4 regions of the Alishewanella sp. BS5-314 genome follow, and region 1 is predicted to be linked to each of the others. Evidence: predicted binding sites of a transcription regulator. Region 1 holds the regulator's gene; each other region holds the start of a gene.
What was found. Region 1 encodes FNR, which switches genes on or off when oxygen is low (the NO sensors DNR and NnrR bind a similar motif). Its sites were predicted from a motif close to TTGATCTAGATCAA; they were not measured.
Positions count from the first base shown of each region.

Region 2: the regulator FNR is predicted to act here: its motif matches at 3,286-3,299, upstream of H1D31_RS00520 (OmpW/AlkL family protein).
Region 3: the regulator FNR is predicted to act here: its motif matches at 2,099-2,112, upstream of yegQ (tRNA 5-hydroxyuridine modification protein YegQ).
Region 4: the regulator FNR is predicted to act here: its motif matches at 3,472-3,485, upstream of apt (adenine phosphoribosyltransferase).

Region 1 is NZ_JACEHJ010000002.1:562,769-568,463, forward strand. It holds gene ttcA (tRNA 2-thiocytidine(32) synthetase TtcA) at 1-269, opposite strand, end outside; gene uspE (universal stress protein UspE) at 347-1,279, opposite strand; gene fnr (fumarate/nitrate reduction transcriptional regulator Fnr) at 1,386-2,090, opposite strand; gene H1D31_RS07120 (sulfite exporter TauE/SafE family protein) at 2,127-2,801, opposite strand; gene ccoS (cbb3-type cytochrome oxidase assembly protein CcoS) at 2,791-2,967, opposite strand; gene H1D31_RS07130 (heavy metal translocating P-type ATPase) at 2,964-5,348, opposite strand; gene H1D31_RS07135 (FixH family protein) at 5,374-5,695, opposite strand, start outside.
Region 2 is NZ_JACEHJ010000001.1:107,925-113,619, reverse strand. It holds gene H1D31_RS00530 (histone deacetylase family protein) at 1-506, opposite strand, end outside; gene H1D31_RS00525 (bifunctional acetyl-CoA hydrolase/transferase family protein/GNAT family N-acetyltransferase) at 506-2,350, opposite strand; gene H1D31_RS00520 (OmpW/AlkL family protein) at 2,484-3,179, opposite strand; gene H1D31_RS00515 (DUF3300 domain-containing protein) at 3,338-5,002, opposite strand; gene H1D31_RS00510 (lysophospholipid acyltransferase family protein) at 5,138-5,695, opposite strand, start outside.
Region 3 is NZ_JACEHJ010000001.1:580,702-586,396, forward strand. It holds gene H1D31_RS02685 (sensor domain-containing phosphodiesterase) at 1-371, opposite strand, end outside; gene H1D31_RS02690 (YfhL family 4Fe-4S dicluster ferredoxin) at 434-631, opposite strand; gene yegQ (tRNA 5-hydroxyuridine modification protein YegQ) at 633-1,949, opposite strand; gene H1D31_RS02700 (EAL domain-containing protein) at 2,172-4,700, shown strand; molybdenum cofactor riboswitch at 4,771-4,907, shown strand; gene moaA (GTP 3',8-cyclase MoaA) at 4,900-5,695, shown strand, end outside.
Region 4 is NZ_JACEHJ010000002.1:1,694,712-1,700,406, reverse strand. It holds gene H1D31_RS12310 (alpha/beta hydrolase family protein) at 1-85, shown strand, start outside; gene H1D31_RS12305 (TonB-dependent receptor domain-containing protein) at 357-3,350, shown strand; gene apt (adenine phosphoribosyltransferase) at 3,698-4,246, shown strand; gene dnaX (DNA polymerase III subunit gamma/tau) at 4,288-5,695, shown strand, end outside.

The sequences.
Region 1 (5,695 bases):
TATTCCGGTAACACATGCGCCGGGAAGCCGGGTTGTTTCTGATCCAGGTTAACTGCAACGATGCTGAAATTCACCGGCGCAGATTGCTGCAGATTAAGCAGGATATCTAACAGCGTATAGGAGTCTTTGCCGCCGGATAAACAGACCATGATCTTGTCACCTTCGCTGATCATGCCAAAATCAGCAATGGCCTGGCCGACATTACGGCGCAGCCGTTTATGCAGCTTGTTCAGATTATATTGGGCTTTCGCTTGTGCCGCGTGAGACATCATTAACTACCAGACAGAAAAAAGGCGCACATTATACCCAAGGGTGCGCCTGTTCAAAAGAGGCAGAGGCTGGAAGGCTAGGATTTCTCCAGCGGACAGACAAAATTGGCCGGTTTTAAGGCCAGCACATCACAATCCAGACGGTCAATCACATGCTCAGCGGTATTACCGATAATGGCCGCCGATAAGCCGGTGCGGCCGATAGTGCCAATTAATACCATCTCGGCATCAAGCTGCCGTGCCAATTTCGGGATCACATCTTCCGGCATCCCTTCCAGCACATGACATTGCTCTGCCGGGATCTGATGTTCGGCTGCCAGTTGCTTCACGGCATCCTTATGATGTCGCTGCATGGTGCTGTTATATTCCTGCGGATTAAATTCCGGGATCTCGATGGCGATATTAACCGGAGTACCGGGGTAGGCATTCACCAGATGCACCCTGGCATTTAGCATGGCAGCCATTTGTTTAGCTTTATCAATCACCCTGTTATTCAGGGATTTATGATGCTCCTGCTCACTGCCGGCATTAACAGCGGCGATAATATTACCTTGCGCCGGCCAGGCATGCTCTTTTACCAGCAGCACCGGGCAGGGGCATTTGCGCAAAATATGCCAGTCAGTTGGGGTGAAAATCATCGATTTCAGCACATCGTGGTCATGGGTGCCTTTGATCACCAGATCAAAGTTATGCTCCAGCACAGCTTTGACGACGGCTTCGAACGGTCTGTTATGCCAGACCACCTGAATACTGATCTCCAGTCCTTGCGCCTGAGCCTGCTGCAGTAAGCCACTGACCCAGATTTCGCGATCTTTAATCACCGCCTGCTTCATTGCTTCGCGTTCGTCACCGGATAGCATGGTGGTCATCTCATAGGAGAATTCGTATACCGATAAAAACGCGGTCAGTTTACCGCCTTGTTTGCGGCTTAGCTCCAGGGCGCGGTCGAGGGCTTTCTGTTGTTCAGTCGTGGGATCTAATACCACTAAAACATTGTTATAAATCGACATAATGACTCCGGTTACCAGGTTGATGCACGCAATCTGTTAGATTAAGTGTAGTCAACATAACCGGAGTTGGTAGGCTGGCCTTTGTGTTAAATCAACAAAATACCGATTAACACTGACCGGCGAGGTTACTTAAGGCAGGGGCATCTAAAATGGTTATCAGTTTGCCATCCACTTCGATGATCTGATCTTTATGTAATTTACTCAGCAGCCTGCTAATGGTTTCAACGGTTAAACCCAGGTAATTGCCGATATCACTGCGGGTCATGGTCAGGCGGAAGGCTTTGGAGGAAAAACCACGGTTACCGTAGCGCGAGGCCAGATGGTTTAAAAAGGTGGCCAGTTTTTGTTCGGCAGTTTTGCGGTTTAACAGCAACAACATCTGCTGATCAGCCTGGATATCCTGACTCATCAGCCGCATCATCTGCTGCCGTAACTTGGGTAGCTGGTCCAGTAACATTTCCAGGTTGTTAAAGGGGATCTCGCAAATCATGCCGGTTTCCAGCGCTTCGGCGTAGCTCATATGCTGCTGGGTATTAATCGCATCAAAACCGATAATATCGCCGGGTAAATGGAAGCCGGTAATTTGCTGCTCACCTTGCTCGGTCAGGGTAAAGGTTTTAAAGGAACCGGTGCGTACCGCATACAGTGCTTTCAGGGCGGTGCCGCTTTCAAACAGGATATCGCCTTTATGTAACGGTCGTTTGCGCTGAATAATGTCATCCAGCTTGGTCATTTCCTGATCGTTGAGTGAAAACGGCAGGCACAACTGACTAAAACCACAATCCTGACAATTAATCGCCGAGCGTTGCATCGAATAAACCCTGAATTCCCTAATATAGTAGCTAGCTTAAAAAACTAACCTCTGCAAAGCAAGCCATATCGTATAAATGCCGTAGATAGCCAGTATAGCGGCGGTGCTATAGCGAAACCACAAGGCGCTTTTCAGCTGGCGCAGTAGCTGTGCGGCGCCACCAACGGCCAGGATCGCCGGCAAGGTGCCCAAGCCAAAGCTCAGCATCAGCAGGGCACCATGCCAGGGGCTGCCGCTGGCCAGACTCCAGCTAAGGGTCGAATAAACCAAGCCGCAGGGCAAAAAACCCCACAGCAGGCCATACCGATAGGCTTTCGTCGCTGAGTCAAGTGGTAACAGTGCCTTGGTACAGGGCTGGACGCGCTGCCAGAGCTTTTGCCCGAGCCGTTCCAGCTGCGTCAGACCAAACCAGAGCCGGGCGATATAGAGCGCCATAGCAACCAGTAAGACGCCTGCCAGTAACCGCAACCAGAGCATGGAGGCACCGGCCAGCTGCATCGCGGTCAGGCCAAAGTAGCCGACCAGGGCACCAAACAGGCTGTAGGTGGTTAAGCGGCCGGCACTGAGTAACAGGGGGTAAGTATAACCGGAGTGGCGGCGCTCAGCCGGCACGCTCAGTTGCAAGGCACTGGCAATGCCGCCGCACATCACCAGGCAGTGACTGCTGCCCAGCAGGCCGATCAGCAGCGCGGCCAGATAATCAGGGCTCATCTTTGTCCGCGGGTGGTTTTGGCTTATCGTCCTCGTCAAACAGGATGCTCAACCCTTCTTTTTCCAGATCTTCAAACTGTTTCGAGCGCACCGCCCAGAAGAAAATCCAGATCCCCATCGCAACAAAGAAGATGGCTATCGGGATAAGTACGTAAATGATGCTCATTTCTTTAGTAACCTCAATGAATTCGATACCACCAATAACGAGCTGAACGACATACCGATCACTGCAATATAGGGCGAGACAAAGCCGGCTACGGCCAGCGGAATAATAATCAAATTATAACCGACAGACCATCCGAGATTTTGCTTTATCACGCTGGCGGTGGTTTTGCCACCTTTGAGCAGTGCGGCTAACAGACTCACATCGGGTTTTAACAACACGACATCAGCCTGATTTTTAGACAGATCGGCACCAGAGTGCACCGCAACCGAAATATGCGCAGCGTTAAAGCCTGGGCTGTCGTTAATACCATCGCCCAGCATCAGTACCTGTTTGCCTTCGCTAATCAGCTGTTGAATATGCGCCACCTTTTGTTCCGGTGTACAGCCTTTATGCATAAAGTTAAGCTGTAATTCGCTGGCCAGTTGCTCGGCCTGTGACGAGCTGTCGCCGGTTAACATCCCCAATTGGTAGCCCTGTTGTTGCAAGCTGGCCAGCAGCGCCGGAACTTCCGGCCGCACTCTGTCACTCAGGGTTACAGCGGCTATCGGTTGTTGGTTAATCGTCAGATAGACCATGGCGCCGCTGACAGTGCGGCTTAGCTGACAAAAACCGGCACTGCCGACCCGCACCGCTTGCTGTTGCCAGTAACCGCTAATGCCGGCACCGACACTGACTGTTACCTGTTGCAGCTCCTCGGCCGCGGTCTGATAGGGCGAGAAGGCTCGGGCTATCGGATGTTCTGAATAACGTTCCAGATTTGCAATCAGATTCAGGGCCTGTTGCTCAGTGTAAGCCGCGCTTAGCATCTCGACGCTTTCGACACTAAACTTACCTTCGGTCAGGGTGCCGGTTTTATCCAGTACGATATGGGTGATCTGTGGCAAGGCCTCTAACGCCTGAGCGTTTTTGATCAGTATGCCCTGACGATTGAGGCGGGCGAGGGCACAGGTAATGGCGGTCGGCGTCGCCAGGCTAAGCGCACAAGGGCAGGTTGCCACCAACACCGAGAGCGTAACCCAAAACGCCCGATCCGGATTCCACCAGAAATACCAAAGGCCGAAAGTCAGCACCGCAATCACCAGTAGCCGTTCGACGAAGTATTTCGCCAACTGATCGGTTTTTTCGACTAGCTTGGGCTTTTGACTCAGTGTTTGTTGTTGCAGCTGGATAATTTGCCCCAGCCGGGAGTGTGCCAGTACTTCAGTGACCTGAATGGTCAGTAAGCCATCGTGATTAATACTGCCGGCCAACACCTGCTCACCGGCCATTTTGCTGATCGGCCGGTATTCACCGGTCAGCATCGACTCGTCAACCGAGCTTTGACCTTCCAGCACCAGACCATCAGCGGGCAGGGTCTCACCGGCCTTCACCAGGATCCGATCACCTGGTTGCAGGCGCCGCGCCGACGTCGCTTGCGGCCCGTTATCTGTTAGCTGGGTGGCGGTTACCGGCATAATTTTCAGCAAGTTGCTGGTGGCTTCGCGCGCCTGTGCCCGGGCCCGGTATTCAAAAAACTTGCCCAGTTGCAGCAGGAAAATAAACATACATACCGACTCAAAATAGACTTCACCGGTATGAAAGACGGTGGCATAGGACGACGCAAGATAGGTATACCACAGTGCCAGGCTGACCGGCACATCCATATTCATCTGCCGGGCCTTAATGCTGCGCCAGGCGCTAACCGTAAAGGGCTTACCGGCATACAACAACACCGGTAGCGTTAATAACAAACTGATCCAGCGTAGGTAGCCTTCGTGCGATTTTTCAATGCCGGTGAACTCACCAAAATACAGGCCAAAAGCCAGCATCATCACCTGCATGGTCAGAATACCAGACACCGCCAGTCGTTTCAGGTAGCGGTTCAGTTCCTGCTTAAAGGTTTGTTCTTCCTGATCGGCGACAAAGGGGCTGGCCTGATAACCAAGAGCGGCGATGCGGCTTAAGATCTGGCTTAGCGGCAACGCCTTGCTATCCCAGCGCAATAAGGCGCGCTGAGTGGAGGAATTAATAGTCACGCTGGCGATCTGCGGCTGTTTTTTTAGCTGCTTTTCAATTAACCAGGCACAGGCGGCGCAGCTCATGCCGGAGATGGACAATTCCAGCTCGGTCAGCTCGCCCTGCTGCCGGCTGATATCGGCCAGTACCTCGGGCTGATCAAAGTTTTCCAGCTCTGCCGCCAGTTGCGCCGGCATGGCAGCAACCTTGGTCGCTGACTCAGTACGAAAGCGGTAATAGTCGGCTAAACCATTCTGGATAATGGTATCGGCCACAGCCTGACAACCAGCGCAACAAAAGGGCTGCGCTGTGCCATCAATCTGCAGGGTAAAACGGTCACCGGTGAGTACCGGCTCATGGCAGTGAAAACATTTCAGGTCGCCCAAGACGCCTATTCCTTCGTACTTAAGGTTAGTTATAACCGAGTTTAATTTCCTGCTCTGCCGGCAGGGTTAGATTGGCTTTTAAGCGCCATTCATTAGAGTCATCTGAGACGGTCAGGCGCCAGCGGCCATTCGGTGTCAGCGGCAGGGTGGCCACGTACAGCAATTCGCCACTACGCTCAGCGTCGACAGCAAAATCCTGCGCGCCGAGGGTCGGATGGTAAAAATCAAGGTGGATCTTGTCACCCAAGACGGCATTTTCGGCAAAACGCACCACAGCACGGTTACCTGCCACCAGTATATGCGCGTCCAGATTACGCAGGGCAGCTTCGCGATATTTGGCCAGCTGC
Region 2 (5,695 bases), on a different contig from region 1:
ATATCCTCGGTACCGTTGCCATGATGTACATCGAAATCAACGATGGCGATCCGGCTTAGCTGATAGGTATTCAGGGCGTGCTCAGCCGCGATAGCAATATTATTTAGCAGACAAAAGCCCATTGCCTGCTCGCGGGTGGCGTGATGACCGGGCGGGCGCACCGCGCAAAAGGCCTGCTCGTTACTGCCTTTCATTACCTGATCCACGGCATTGATACCGCTGCCGGCGGCATTCAGGCTTTTCGGGCCCATAATGGTATCGGGATCCAGCCAGATATGGCCCTCGGTTGGTGCTTTGGCAAATAATTCATCGACATAGCGTTTGCCATGTGCCAGATATAGCGCTTCTTTTGTGGCTGGGCTGGCGTCGCGCTGCATCACCACATATTCCATTCCGGAGCGGATCAGCTGGTCATTAATCGCCGACAGGCGCTCCGGACACTCCGGATGATCAACGCCATTTTCATGGTAGTAACAGCTGGGGTGACTGAAAATGGTAATGGGCATCAGCTGTCTCCTGCTGGAGTTAAATCCAGTTTTAAATAGGCTTCGGATGGATCTTCGCTACGCAAGCGCACAAAGCCGGCGTTTTCGAATACTTTGAGCATGGGTTTGTTTTCGGCGCGCACATAGGCCTGCATTGAAGCCAGGCCGCGGGCTTTTGCCACATTAATCATTTCTGCCAGCAGCCGCTTAGCCATACCTTTGCCCTGGAACTTTTCACGGGTAACAAAGGCCACTTCACAGCTATTCTGGCTCTCAATCAGGTAGTAGCGGCCGACGGCCTGGATCTCTACGACTGAGCCTTTTTGCTTCACAATGCACAGTGCTAAATCCCTGGACTGATCGACACTGACCAGGGTGCAGGATTTTTCGCGGCTCATCTGTGTCGGCACTGAGTTATAGCGCATTTGCAGCGTTTCTTTGGTATGGGAGTAAAAAAACTCCTGCAAGCGCCGTTCATCCGAAGGGTTCAGTGGCCGCAAATCAAAGCTCTCGCCGTTTACGCTCAGCTCTTTAAAGCCGACAGGCCCCAGCTCCGGTACTTCGACCGGGGTTTGCACCTGATAATGCGGTACCCAGTAATGTTTGCGGACTTCAGCCAGTAACTGATTACGGAATTTCGGATGGGCGACCCGGATCAGCTCCAGCGCCCGCTCGCGGATACTTTTGCCGCGTAACGACGCCACGCCAAACTCCGTCACCACATAGTGCACATGCGCCCGGCTGGTGACCACGCCGGCGCCTTCGCGGATATGCGGCACGATGCGCGAAATACTGCCATCTTTAGCGGTCGAGGGCAGGGCGATAATGGGTTTACCGCCATTACTCATTGAAGCACCGCGGCTAAAGTCAACCTGACCGCCAACGCCGCTGTAAAACTGATGGCCGATTGAATCTGACACCACCTGTCCGGTCAGATCAACTTCGATGGCACTGTTAATCGAGACCATGCGCTCGTTGCGGGCGATATTGCTGGGCGAATTGACATATTCACTGGGATAAAAGCCGATATGCGGGTTTTGGTGCACAAAGTCATACAGTTGCTTAGTGCCGATACAAAAGCTGGTGACACTTTTGCCGGGATGAAAGGTTTTGCGTCTGTTGTTGATCACTCCTTTTTTAATCAGCTCCAGTACACCGTCGGTCAGCAGCTCGGTATGCAGACCCAGATCCTTGTGATTGCTCAGATAGCGGGTTACCGCTTCGCAGATTTTCCCTACGCCAAGCTGAATAGTGGCGCCATCTTCGACCAGCAGTGACACGTACTGGCCGATACGCTCAGTACGCGGATCCAGCTCGGTAGGCTGGACTTCCGGTAGTGGCTGCTCGGCATAGAAAAACGCATCGATATCATCTTTATGAATAAACGATTGGCCATAGGTAATAGGCATGGCCGGATTGACCTGGGCAATCACTGTTTTGGCGGCTTTCGCTGCCGCGGCTATCACATCAACTGATACACCAAGTGAATGATAACCATGTTCATCGGCCGGGCTCACCATAATCAGCGCGGCATCCAGCGGCAGTACGCCGTCGGTAAAAAGCGCCGGAATATCGGTCATAAAACAGGGGGTGTAATCAGCCCTGCCCTCAGCGACAGCCTGACGCACGGTATTGCCGCCGATAAAGAAGGTATTGACCTTAAATAAATGCTGAAACTCGGGTTTGGCCCATTTGTTGTCTGACAGGGTCACCAGTTGCACAATTTCAATATCATGCAGGCTTTTGGCATTCGCAATCAGATCGTCAATCAGTAGGGTTGGCACCGCGGCATGGGAGCCAATAAAAATCCGGTTTCCGGATTTTAGCAGGTGTTGCCAGTTAAGTTTGGAGACAGGACTTGGCATAACAGCTCCGGCTTGAGATCAGTATTAGCACTCTAATCCAGAAGCCGGAGCGGGAAAAGCCCCGACTTTGGTCGGAGCGCCCGGAAAAATACCGTCAACACCGTAATGTTGACGGCAAAGGGCAAGATAAAACTTACAGCGTCCAGCGCAGACCAATCATTGCTACCAGCGGATCAATACTGACATCAACGCTTTGCACTGTATTGCCATTAACCCGGACATGCGCCTTGGTATCGATATCAATTTTGCTGATCATCAGGTGGACACCCAGGTTATCAGCCAGTTTGATATTGACGCCGGCTTGTGCGGCCAGGCCCCAGGAGTTTTTCAGCTTAATGGTCACAGGATCATTAGCACCGGCCGCACCCAGCGCGACCAGCGTGCTTTTCAGCTGACCATCGGCTTCGGTATTAAAGAAGTTGGTGTAATTGACGCCCAGGCCAACAAAAGGCTGAATGTTGCTGTTGCCAACATCAAAATAATACTGGCCGAGTAAGGTAGGCGGTAAATGCTTGGTTTTACCTACTTTTAAACCGTCAATAGCGCCATCGCCACTGATTTTGTGGGTAAAAGGGGTAGCGGCAATTAACTGCACGCCCCAGTTTTTATCCAGTTTGTAGTCAAAGGTCAGGCCCAGTTGGGTATTGTCATTCACCTTGACGCCAGTTGAGCCGGCCGGTAAGCCTGCGACGGCTTCTACCACATTCAGATTGCCGCTGCTGTCACTTGGCATCACGCTGATGGCGCCAACGTTGACAGAAAATTCGGCCATGGCAGGGGCGGCAACTAAACTCAGGCCCAGTGCTACTGTAGATAACATTGTTTTCATTGTATTCTCCCGTCAGATAACTGGCGCCATTGTGCGCTTGCTGGCGGTGAAAACCTTGGGCTGGATCAAAAAAGCCCGCTACAAAGCGGGCCTTTAATGGTAAGTATTGTTCTATATCAACAAAGTGGTAGGGACAGGTTGCCTTTGCGCAGCGCGGCCTAGTCCTGCTGTTGGCGCCTGTTCTCAAAGCGGTTAGAGCGATCGGAGATTGAACCTGTTGCCCGGCTCTCGCTTGCTGGCCGGCTGACAACGGCTTGCCGTTGTTCCATTTGTGGCCGCTGCGGTTGTACCCGTTGGCTATCCTGCGCTGGCCGGCTCACCGGTTGTACCCGCTCTTGCTGAAATCTTTGTGGCTGCACCCGCTCGGTTCTTACCTCTTGCTGCGGCTGTTGATACTGTACGCGCTGGGTTTCAGCTTGCGGTACTCTGATAGGCTGCACCCGCTCGGTCCGGCTGTCCTGTGCCGGGCGCTGATGCTGTACCCGCTGCTCTCTATTTAATGCTTCGTTGCGCTGCTGTGCTCGCTGCTCTCTACCCAGCGCCTCATTGCGCTGCTGTTCTCTATTGAGTGCCTCATTGCGCTGTTGTGTGCGTAGCGCACTGTCCTGCACACGTTGCGGCCGCTGCCGGTCAACGGCCGGGCTGGTGTCTGCAACAGGGATTGGCTGCATACGCTGCTCATTTTCCGCCCATTGCTGAGCAATACGTCCCTGCGTCGGGCGCTCCTGATGTTGCGGCCGTTCGCTTCGTGCTGTTTCATGCTGGCGCGGCTGACGGTTGCTGTCATACTGACGGCCTTCGCGCTGCGCACTGCGTGGTGCTGCCTCAGCTTCGCGGTTAGCCTGACGGAGCTTGCTGTCGGCCGGAATAAAGCGATTGTCTGGTTGTGAGCGCTGCTCCTGATTACGCTCAGCACGCCATTGTTCGCGAGGTCTGTGCGGCGCATCGTCATGACGGCGTGGCCGATCCGGGCGGTGCTGATAGTCTGGCCGGTCACGTAACTGACTGTGACGGTAGTGCACGCCACGGCGGTGATAATGATCATGCTGCCAACGTGGTGCATTGTGGAAGTGCTGCCGTTTTGGATAATAGCGCGGTGGTTTATGATAGTAATGGTGGTGCACTATCACATGATGACGATGCCAGTCGAAGACGCTGAAATAAAACGCCGGTCTGACATGGTAACCACTGCTCCAGTAAAAGCTGACCCGGCTGCGGTGACCGACCGGCTCATACCAATACAGTGGCGGATAGGCTGGCCACCACCAGTTACCGTAAACCACCCGGGTATCGTAGTAGGGCACATAAATCACCTCACGCCGCGCCGGTTCAATCACGATCACTTCGCGTTCGCGCTCCACCACCACATGCTCCATCTGCTGCAGTGAGCCCTGGGCATAGGCGCGTTGCCGTAAGCGCTGAATACTGGCCAGTAACGCTGGCTCATCGGCTAAAAAGATTTCTCCCAGCCGCTGCGTCCATTGCAGATCATCATTCAGGCGTTGCACTAACTGTGGGAAGGCAACCAAAGCCTGGACACTGGGGTCCCAGTCCTGGCCCTGCACGGCTTCTACCGCGTCTTCGCCGCGAAGATCCGGATTACGCTCTAACCAGCGTGCCGCCTGCACAATTTCCAGCGGATAGGTCGAGGCAATCAAGACGTGGGTTAGTACTGAGTCCGGATACAGTGCAATCGGCGCAAGCATCTGGTCCAGCTCAGCCTCGCTGTTGCTGCTGCGGCTTTGTGCCTGACTGGCGCAGGCACTGAGCAATAAAATCGCCAGGGCTAACAGTAGCTGTGGCAGGGTTCGTTGTATCGTCATATCAAGCTCCTTACCACGGGCGTTAAGTTGCGCCGGCAGAGGGTTGGACATTTAGTATACAACTTATAGAGGGCCGCGGCTGAATCGTAGCTGAACTTTACCGGATCTTTACACTAAGCCACAAGAAACAGTGGATTAGCTCAGATAACGGGCGCGCTTTTGCGCTTTTAGCTGCGTCAGGTCTACCAGTACCAGGCCATCAATGCAGTCAGCGAAATCCGGATCCGTACCAAAGGCCAGAAATTTCACCCCGCCTGGCTCGCACAGCTCACTGTATTGCTTATATAAGGTGGGAATACTTACCCCCATATTGGCCAGCAGGTGTTTTAGCTGCACAAAGTCTGCTGCATAGTCCTGACCGCTGAAGTGCTGCTGCAGCTGTTGCAGAATAGCGTGCGGCAGCTGATAGGGCTGATTTGATACTGCTGTTTGCTGTTCATCCTGAAAATATAAAGAGTAGAAATAGACCATCAGATCCCGGGCTGCTTGCGGGTAGCTGTTCGACAGGCTGACGCCGCCAAACAGATAGCGTAGTTCCGGATACTGCTTAAGATAAGCTCCAATGCCATACCACAGATAGTCCAGGCTGCGCTTACCCCAGTAGCGTGGTTGCACAAAGCTGCGTCCCAGCTCCAGCCCCTGCGCCAGATAGGGTTGCATCTGGGCGCTAAATTGAAATAGCGAGGCGGTATA
Region 3 (5,695 bases), on a different contig from region 1:
TGGCCACTGGTATTCAGAATAGGCATGCCAAGGTAACTCTCAACCCCCAGGTCTACCAGCAACTTATCATCCGGAAAGGCCTGACACACGCCCTGCTGATACAAACAGGGTTCCCGCTCTGGCACGGTTTCACAGGGCGTCCCTTTTAGCGGGTAGCTGATATTGTCCAGTAACTGTCCTTTGCCATATAAGGCGATGGTCTTGGCCTCGACAGTGTTCAGTGTTGCATCAGCAATCAGACAAAATTCAACATCAAGCAGATGGGCGATACGTTGCACTAAGGTGGGTAAAAAATCCGGATAGCCGCTCTGGGTCAGCACATCAGCGAGTTGCCGGAACGTTTCCTCAATACTGAGTGGGGATGGCATCATCTTATCTAACAGCGAGCACAGGATGACCCCATCTTAGATGGGCGGCTACAGCAAAGCAAGCGTCAGCTAAGGTCAATTAATTCAATACAATCAATTGGACAGACTTCAATACAGGTCGGCTTTTCATAAAAGCCGACACACTCGGTACAACGCGCCGGGTCCACCTGATAATGCAGAGGCCCCATGCTAATGGCCTCGTTCGGACACTCCGGCACACACATATCACAATTGATGCAACTTACCTCGATAACGGCCGTCATCTCAGACAATCTCTGTTGCTAAACCGGCTGCTGCCGCACTGGCAACGGGTAGCTGTTTTAGCAACATCGCATGCTGCAATAGAACCTGTGCCGGCAGCTTTACCTTAAGCTGATAACAGGCGCCGGGTGCCAGTAGTAAATCCTGATCCTGCTGATTACGCAGCGCCTGTAACCGAAAGCTTTGATTACCCTGGGGCGTCATTAGGATCAATTGATCGCCAACCGCAAACTGGTTTTTTACCTCCAGTAAGGCAAAACCTTCGCTATCCTGCTCAGCGATAAATTCGCCAACCAGTAACTGCTCACCCACACTGTGACTGGTATCATAATTTTGCGTATCCTGCGGCTTATGGCGACGTAAAAAGCCCTCAGTAAAACCACGATTAGCCATGCCTTCCAATTCATTTAACAGCTTGCTATCAAAAGCCTTGCCAGCAACGGCATCATCAATCGCCTGACGATACACCTGAGCGGTACGGGCAACATAATAAGGTGACTTGGTGCGGCCCTCAATTTTCAGGGAATGCACGCCCATAGCGGTTAACGCCGGCACATGCTCAACCGCGCGTAAGTCTTTTGAATTCAGAATATAGGTGCCATGCAGATCTTCGTCGATGGTCATCAGTTCACCCGGCCGCCCCTGCTCTTCCAGCAGCGCCGGGGTACTGATCGGCTTAAATTGCCCGACTTCATCTTCTACTGCGGCATGCACCTGATAGGGCCAGCGGCAGGAATTAGTGCAGGTGCCCTGATTCGGATCCCGCTTATTAATATAACCCGAGAGCAAACAACGCCCGGAATAAGCCATACAGAGCGCGCCATGCACAAAGACTTCCAGCTCCATCTCTGGCACTTCACGGCGGATTTCAGCAATTTCCTCGACAGATAATTCGCGTGACAGAATCACCCGCTCCACGCCCTGCGTTTGCCAGAACTTTACCGCCGCCCAGTTAACGGTATTGGCCTGCACCGATAGATGTAATGGCTGCTCCGGGAAATGCTGCCGCAACAAATAAATCACACCAGGATCAGACACAATCAGCGCATCCGGCTTTAACGCCACCACCGGCTGCATATCGCGGACAAAGGTGGTCAACTTGCTATTATGTGGTGCGATATTAACGACCACATAAAAGCGCTTACCCAAGGCATGAGCTTCGTTGATCCCTGTCTCCAGCGCGGCTAAGTCAAACTCATTATTGCGTACCCGCAAACTATAGCGCGGCTGGCCGGCGTAAACGGCATCGGCACCGTAAGCAAAGGCCAGTCGCATCGCTTTTAAGCTACCGGCAGGAGACAAGAGTTCAGGTTTAAACATAGGCTGGGTCTCAATCAAGATCTGGGGCGCCGATTTTAACCGGCTATTTGCACCTTGCATTGATCCAGCGCAAGCTTCGCCGGCTGACTAAATCACACTTTCTTCATATACTGGTCAGTCCAATCAGCGCGCTCACTTCTTAAGCAACCTTGTTCCAGATCAAGATACGTCCGACCTATACTTTTATACTAGCCACCATCTGACTGCGATGTTGAGAACCCCATGTCTGAGCTGTTACTGGGAACTGAAAATACCGAAGCCGAACCTACCCTGGCCGAGCTGATTAAAAAGCCATTACTAACCTGCCCGCCTGACACCAGCTTACAGCAGGCGGCCAAGCTAATGCGCAGCCATAATGTCAGCTGCATTCTGGTGGAAGAGCAAGGTCAAATTACTGGTATCTGGTCAGAAGCCGATACCCGCAAGCTGGATTTCGCCGGCAGTAAACCCGCTGACATCAAAGTGGGCTCAGTGATGTCATCACCAGTGATCAGTGCCAGTGGCCTGACGCGCTTAAGTGGTGCGGCCAGTTTGATGCTAAACCATAATATCCGGCGCCTGCTGGTGGTCGATAATCAGCAAAAGCCGCTTGGGCTGCTGACCCAGAGCGATATTATCCGCCAGCAAAAGATTGAGTTTTACCTGCGGTTTCGCGAAGTCGGCAGCTGTATTGATAAAGCACCACTGCATCTGGCGGCGGCCTTACCACTGGCTGAAGCCGTTGCCGCTATGCGTCATTTTGCGACCGATGCGGCCATTGTCTGCTTTGCGGCCGATGACTACGGCCTGGTAACGGAACGGGATTTGGTGCGCTTACTGGCTGAGGATTGCGCAGTAAAGTCGATCGGTGAGCTGGCAAGCCGGCCGCTATTAACGGTTGCGCCAGACCTGACGTTACTACAGGCGGTGGAGCTGTTAACCGAGCATGGCATTCGCCATCTGGGGGTCGCCAAAGATGACAATATCTGTGGCTTGTTATCCTTTAGTGATATTTTGCGCAATGTCGAATATGCCTATATTGAACAGCTAAAAACGGCGCTACGCGATCGTGATAACGCACTGCGTACCTCGGCCGACTATTTACGGCTGGCACATAAGGTGATTGATGCCTCTATGGACGGCATTATGATCACTGACCAACATGGTTTTATTCAATCTGTTAACCCCAGCTTTAGTAAGCTCACCGGTTATAGTCAGGAAGAGGCGATTGGCCAAACCCCGCGTCTGCTCAGCTCCGGTTTACATACCGCAGATTTTTACCGCCGGATGTGGCAAACCCTGCTCGAACAAGGCCACTGGCAGGGTGAAATCTGGAATAAACGCAAAAACGGTGAGCTCTACCCACAGTGGCTAAGCATTACTGCCATTCGCGCTGAAGATGGCCGGATTACCCAGTATGCGTCTATCTTCAGTGATATTACCGAACGCAAACAGCAGGAAGAGAAAATCCATCAACTGGCCTATATGGATGAGCTAACCGGGCTGGCAAACCGGCGGATGTTTTTCGATCGGCTGCAATTGGCGCTGGCGAATGCTCATCGCCATAAGCACACGCTGGCGGTGATGTTTCTTGATTTAGACTTGTTTAAACGGATTAACGATACGCTGGGGCATCTGGCCGGCGATCAGGCATTAAAAGAAGTCGCAAAGCGCTTACAGGCGACAGTGCGTGAGGGCGAATCTGTGGCCCGTATTGGCGGCGATGAATTTACTATTCTGATCCCGGAAGTCAGTTGTGTGAAATCACTGGAAAACCTGGCGCAGCGGCTGATTTCGCAATTCGAACGGCCGGTAAAGCTATTGGAGCAGGAGTTCTTTTTAACCACCAGTATCGGCATCAGTGTCTATCCGAAAGATGGCCATAATGCTGAGCTATTAGTCAAACATGCTGATGTTGCCATGTATCAGGCGAAAAGTGCTGGCCGTAATCAGTTTAGTTTTTATCAGGCCAGCAGCGGGCTGCAAAATGAAGAGGAGCTAAAGCTGGAGCAAGCGCTACGCCTGGCACTGCGTCAGCAACTGCTGCAGGTCTATTATCAGCCCAAATTTGCGTTACAGAGCGGCGATATTATCGGCCTGGAAGCGCTGGTGCGCTGGCAGGATACGGAGCTGGGGATGATTTCACCGGCGCTGTTTATTCCGCTGGCGGAAAAGCTTGGGCTCATTCACCAATTGGGCGAACAGGTATTACGTCAGGTTTGCCATCAACTCAGGCGCTGGGGTGAACGGGCGCTGCCGGTGGCAGTCAATATTTCGGCATTACAGCTGGCGGAAGCCGATTTTCTGCCCCGGCTACGAGCGATTTTGCAGCAAAGTGATATCAACGCGTCCCTGCTGGAGCTGGAGCTTACCGAAAGCTGCTTAATCCCGGAGCATGCGGACTATACGCTGGGGGTACTAACGGAACTTAAAGCTCTGGGTTTAAGGCTGTCGATTGATGATTTTGGTACCGGTTACTCGTCACTGTCTTACCTGCGCCGCTTACCGCTGGATGCGCTAAAAATTGACCGCAGCTTTATCCGCGATTTACCGCAAAGTGAGAGTGATAGTCAGATCACCCTGGCCATTATCGCCATGGCCAAGGCACTGGGCTTAGAAGTGATTGCCGAGGGTATCGAACAACAGGCGCAACGTGATTTTCTGCTGGCGGCCGGCTGCGACACGGGTCAGGGTTTTCTGGTTTCGCCGGCGCTGCCGGCTGCGGAGCTAACGCTATTCTTGGCAAAGCGTAACACTACGGCTGAATACTGACCGCCTACCCCCTAAGGGGTAGCCAAACGCTCCTTCATGGCAATAACAAAAGCTGCTTCACTACTTTAAGCTTACTACACAACGCCGAAGCCACCGGCTCTAACCCTGCCTGCAGGTATGAACGGTGTGCCGTGGTAATAATACCACCGGGTGTGGCGGGAAACGGCCTCACCTCCCAACCTGGAAAGGTGTCATTAGTATGCTTATTGATGCGTATCAGCGCCGTTTTAGCTATTTACGGCTCTCCGTAACCGAAAGCTGTAACTTTCGCTGCACTTACTGCCTGCCCGATGGCACTGATTGCGACTCCCGGGCCGGCGAGCTGACGCTGCCGGAAATCCGCCGTCTGGTCACTGCCTTTGCCCGCCTCGGCACCCGCAAAGTGCGGATCACCGGTGGTGAACCTTCGCTGCGTAAAGATTTAACGGAGATTATCGCCACCTGTAAGGCAGTACCCGGCATCGAAAAAGTCGCCCTGACGACTAATGGCTATCGCTTACAGCGTGATGCCGCTGCCTGGCAAGCCGCAGGGCTGGATGCGGTTAATGTCAGTGTCGATAGCCTGGACGCGGCGACCTTTCATCTGGTCACAGGGCAGGACAAACTGGCCGACATCCTGGCCGGTGTCGCCACAGCCAAAGCCGTTGGCATTAAGCAAGTCAAAATCAATACGGTGCTGTTAAAGCAGCATAATGCGCTGGCGTTGCCGGATTTTCTTAGCTTTGTAAAACAGCAGGACTTGTCGCTGCGCTTTATTGAGCTGATGCGCACCAACGACAACCTCAGCTTCTATCAGCGTCAGCATTTAAGTGGCGCCAGTATTCAGCAACAGTTGGAAACCCAAGGCTGGCAGTTATTGCCAAAAGGCATCAGTGATGGCCCGGCATTGGAATACGCCCATCCGCACTATCAGGGCCGCATCGGCCTGATTATGCCCTACAGCAAAGATTTCTGTGCCGATTGCAATCGCCTGCGGGTTTCCAGCAAAGGGCAGC
Region 4 (5,695 bases), 1.1 Mb from region 1:
CCGGGTAGAGCTATACGACACCATGTTGGCGTTTTTTAATCAACATTTGAGTGTGCCTGCGGCCGCTGAGCAAGCTGCTGAATAATTAGCTTGACATTTCTGCTATTTTGGTGTTGCGGCGTTTTTAACGCCGCTTACCTGTCTAAATTTAAGCCTGACCCTTAATTAGAAAAAAAGTTTCAGCTTTGCGACTAATAACTTCGGTTTAGGCTTGACCCGATTTTTTTTTGCTGCATATTATTAACTGTCTTTGCCCGAATGAAAATTTGGGTAATTCAAAACACGTCTTTCTCAGGGATGTGTCTGCCAACAAAAAAGAATGAGATAGTCCGAAGAGCTATCCAGGGAGTTAACATATGTTCACCAATAACAAGCTAAATAAGGCCGTGCGGCTGGCTATGATGTTTGGTGCTGCCTCAACGCTGGCATTTGCTGGCGCTGTTGCCGCCCAGGAAACGTCTGATAAAGAAGACGAATCTGCTAAAAAAGATGAAAAAGCCGAACGTATTCAGGTTGTCGGTTCCCGTATCCGTACTGATGGTTTGGATAGCGCTACACCAATCACGGTAATCAGTGCTGAGCTGGCCAGAGATCAGGGTTTAAATACGCTGGGCGAATTACTGCGTACCTCTACTATTGCTGCCGGCTCCAGTCAGTTGATCTCTGCTTTATCAGTAGGTTTTGTTACTGCCGGTGGTGCTGGTAACGAATCGATTTCGATGCGTGGTCTGGGTGCGAACCGTACTCTGGTATTACTAAATGGCCGTCGCGCTGGCCCAGCCGGTACCCGTGGTCAGGTTGCTGCCTTTGACGTTAACTCTATTCCACTGTCAGCGGTAGAGCGGATCGAAGTATTAAAAGACGGTGCATCTTCGCTGTACGGTTCTGATGCAGTAGCTGGTGTTGTTAATATCATCACTAAAAAAGGTGATGAAACCAATATTACGGTAAACCTGGATCAGCCATTTGAAAGCGGTGGCGAAAACTACCGTGTTAACGCGACCTACGGTAGAACCTTTGACCGGGGTTCGTTCCGCGCTGTAGCCGACTATCAACTACGCAGTGAGCTTGCGCGTGGCGATCGCGATTTCTTTGCCTGTCCACAGCGCTTATTCTTAGACGCAACTACCGGTGAGCGGACCGATCCTATCGACCCGCGGACTGGCGATTATCACTGTAATGCGCTGCAATACGGTGTGTGGGTGCAAACCCGTAACAATACTAACCCACTACCAAGTAACTTCCGTACTGGTGTTAAAGCGCAATACGACTATGATGGTTTTTTTGCCGCCAATAACCGTCCAACTTTCGCCAGTCTGATTACCGCACCTGGCCCGGGTAATATTACCGTACCAGCTGGTTTCTACCCGGTATCTTATGATAAAGAAACCGATGGTTGGGCTGATGCGGATCACCCATTCCAGGATCGCCAGTCAATGATCCCGGAAACCAAAGTCGGCTCGATCTTCTTAATGGGTAACTACGACTTTACAGATAATGTATCTGGTTATTCAGAGTTTATTTTTAGCCGTCGTAATACTGTAACCAACAGCTTCCGCCAGTTCTGGAACAACGAAATGGCCGCGACCGGTTATATCAATCCGGGCGTAGTGCCAGGTTGGGGTGGTAGCCAGCGTATCGGTTTTATGTCTGTAGCAATGACTGACCATTCTGGTGTGGATACAACAGTTGATTACTCGCGTTACGTATTCGGCTTTGAAGGCTCAATCGGCGACTGGAACTGGGATGTCTCTTACCAAAACAGTTATAACCGCGGTGACTACGATACCAAGGTTATTCTGTTTGATGCCATGTTAATGGCGCAAAATGCGGTTAACGGCGGCCCTTGTGTGGGTCAGAATTCACCGGTTTCTGGTAAGCCTTGTACTTTAGTTGACTGGTTAGGCCCGGATCATATCAACGGTAATCAATCGCAGGCGGTTAAAGACTTCCTGTTTGATGTTGATAATGGTTCGACCTCATACCGTCAACAAACCTTTGATGGTTACTTCACTGGTGAGCTCTTTGAATTACCAGCCGGTTTTGTAAGTACCGCTTTCGGTGCTTCATTACAGAAAGATGAAATTAATGACGTACCTGGTAAAGCTACACTGGCTAATAACCTGTGGGGTTCAACCGGTGCCGGTATTACCGCCGGTAGCGCGAGCACCAAAGCTGTGTACGGTGAAATCTTCGTTCCGGTATTGCGTGATCTGCCAATGGTTGAAAGCTTTGACCTGACAGCCTCTGCGCGTTGGACTGATGTGTCTACCTATGGTAGCGATACCACCTACAAAGTATCTGCCAACTGGGTAATTGGGCATGGTTTCCAGCTGCGGGCATCACGTGGTTCATCTTTCCGCGCGCCAGCCTTGTTTGAACTGTATTTACAGAACCAGACCGGCTTCCTGGCACAGTCTAATGACCCGTGCTTAAACTGGTCAGGCCGTTTAGCGGAAGGTACCATTGATCCACGTATTGCCGCGAACTGTGAGGCAGGCGGTGTACCAGCTACCTACGTAACAGCAGGTAGTTCAATGACTTCTGTTACCGGTGGTGGCGCCGGTCAACTGGCCGCTGAAACCTCAGTATCAAAAGGTATTGGCTTGGTGTGGAAGAGCCCGGAAAGTGTATGGGGCTTCTCAGCAGATTACTATGACGTAGTAATTGATAACCAGGTGAACAATATCGGTGGTGGTACTGTACTGGGCTTGTGTTACCGTTCAGAGAACTTCCCGAATGATCCATTCTGTAGTCAGTTTACCCGTCGCACTGGTGCAAACGGTGACTGGGGTATTGCAGAAGTACGTGGTGGTTATGTCAACGTATCTCAGCAAAGCGTTCGTGGTGCTGACTTTATGGCTACCTTCGAAGATGATTTCTCTTTCGGTCGTCTGCGTCTGCGTTTAGATCATACCGTACAGTTAGAGCGTTCATTTAAGCAGTTCCCGGATAGTGTCCCATCTACTTATGTGGGTGATATCGGTGAACCTAAGCATGTTGGAACCTTATCAGCGACCTTAAGCCGTGATGGCTGGCGTTATACCTGGAATACCCGTTATGTTGCTGCAACAGACGACTATAAGTATTTCGCTAACGGCAACCGCACCACTTATCGTGGTCAGGCTTCAACCTTTATCGCAGAAACACCGACTTATATCCTGCACTCGGCATCTGTTCAGACAGATTTCCAGGGCTTCGATGTAACCTTCGGTATTGCCAACCTGTTTGATAAAGAGCCGCCAAAAGGTTCTCCAGCTGGCGTACGTACCGCTGGTAATGCGATCCTGTACTCTCAGTACGATTTCTACGGTCGCAGAGCCTTCCTGAACGTGTCTTATAACTTCTAATTGTTATAAGCTGATGTTCAGCAGCTAATAAGCCCCGGCGTTATGCCGGGGCTTTTCTTTGTGTTGAATTCGCGTTGTTGCTTTTCAAAGCAGGCAAAATTCATTACCATAGGCGCCGGTTTTGATGTAGATCAACTTGTAGGCGGTAAAGCAGTATGGCTGATGAAAACTTTAAAGACAGCTTCAACCTGAAGCAGTTAATATTATTTGTTATTTGTTTCGCTGGCCTGTTATGTCTGGCCCCAATTGTCCGCTGGTTTCAGTTACTATCTTAAAAGTAACGCTACGCCGGGTATCAGCCGCCACCGAGGCGGCTTTTTTGTCTGTATTGATTTAAGGGTTTATGCATGGACTACCAACAGCTTGCAACCGAACTAAAGGCCGTGATTAAAACGGTAGAAAATTATCCGAAACCGGGCATTACCTTTCGCGATGTTACCAGCCTGATGCAGGATGGCCCCAGCTTTAAAAAGGTCATTGATGCCTTTGTTGCCCGCTATCAGGCTGCCGGTATTACGAAAATTATCGGTACTGAGTCGCGCGGCTTTATTTTTGGTGCCCCGCTGGCTTATGCGCTGGGTGTGGCCTTTGTGCCGGTGCGCAAGCCTGGTAAGTTACCGCGGGAGCGTATTTCTCAGGCTTATTCGCTGGAGTACGGCGAAGATGCGCTGGAACTGCATGCTGATGCTATCGTCGCTGGCGACAAGGTATTGCTGGTCGATGACTTGCTGGCTACCGGTGGGACCATTGATGCTACTGTGCAGCTGGTACGGCGCCTGGGTGGTACTGTGACTGATGCCGCCTTTGTTATTGCCTTGCCGGAGCTCGGCGGCGTAGCGCGCTTAGAAAAGCTGGGCTTAAGCCTGTGTAGTTTGGTTGAGTATCACGGCGAATAGCGGTAGGCTAGCGCTACCTAACAGCGATACAGGATGCCGGCATGAGTTATCAGGTTCTGGCCAGAAAATGGCGGCCGCGCCAGTTTAGTGAGTTGGTTGGTCAGCAGCATGTAAAAACTGCGCTGGCGAACGCCCTTAGCAGTGCACGTTTGCACCATGCCTACTTATTTACCGGCACCCGGGGTGTCGGTAAAACCACCATTGCCCGTATCTTTGCCAAAAGTCTGAACTGTGAAACCGGCATTACCGCCACCCCTTGTGGCCAGTGTAGTACTTGTTTAGAGATTGATGCCGGCAACTATGTTGATTTGATGGAAATTGATGCCGCATCCCGCACCAAGGTCGAGGATACCCGCGACTTGCTGGATAATGTGCAATACGCACCCAGCCGCGGCCGTTATAAAGTCTATCTGATTGACGAAGTGCATATGCTGTCACGTCACAGCTTTAATGCCTTATTAAAAACGCTGGAAGAGCCGCCACCACACGTTAAGTTTTTACTTGCCACGACGGATCCACAAAAGCTGCCGGTGACGGTACTGTCACGTTGTTTGCAGTTTAGTTTAAAGGCGCTCACCGTCGCGCAAATTCAGCAGCATCTGGCGGCGGTTCTGAGTGCCGAAGATTTACCCTTTGATGACACTGCGCTGCAATTGTTAGCCAAGGCGGCCAAAGGCAGCCTGCGCGATTCGTTAAGCCTGACCGATCAGGCTATTGCGCTCGGTAACGGTGAGGTCAGGTTGCAGCCGGTGCGGGAGATGTTGGGGCTGTTAGATACCAGCTGGGCAGTGCAGTTACTGCAAAGCCTGCTCACGGCCGATTTAGCAGCACTGCAACACAGTTTACAGCAGCTGTTAAGCCAGCAGGCGGATTATCTGCAAGTGCTGGACGATGTGTTAAGCCTGTTGCATCTGACCGCTCTGAGTCAGTTACAGCCGGCCTTGGCTGAGCACAGTGATTATCCGGATGCGGTGCACCAGTTTGCCGCCAGCCAAAGCCCGGAAGCCATCCAACTGTATTATCAATTGCTGTTAAGTGGCAAAAAAGATCTGCCTTACGCGCCTGAGCCAGCGATAGGCCTGGAAATGGCGCTGTTACGCACCCTGGCTTTTGTGCCGGCGGCGCAAGGCGGTCAGCCGCCAGTGCTAACCGAAAATAAGGCATTAAGCCCACTGCGGCCCGCTACGGAGTCGTCTGTGGTGACAACGGTCGCGCCAACGCCGGTTCAGCCGGCACCGCCCACAGCCGCTGAGCCCCTAACCAGTGTGATGCCGGCTGATACCAACCCAGCAACACCACTTCAGCCGCAGCCTGCTGCAGTGATTGCTGAGACAGCGACAGCTGTCAGTGCAGATGACGCCCCTACAGCAGCGACCTCCGCAATTGATCCGGTTACCGCCCGTATTATGGCCAGACGTGGTGTAGTGGTACCTGGTACTCTGGCAGCAC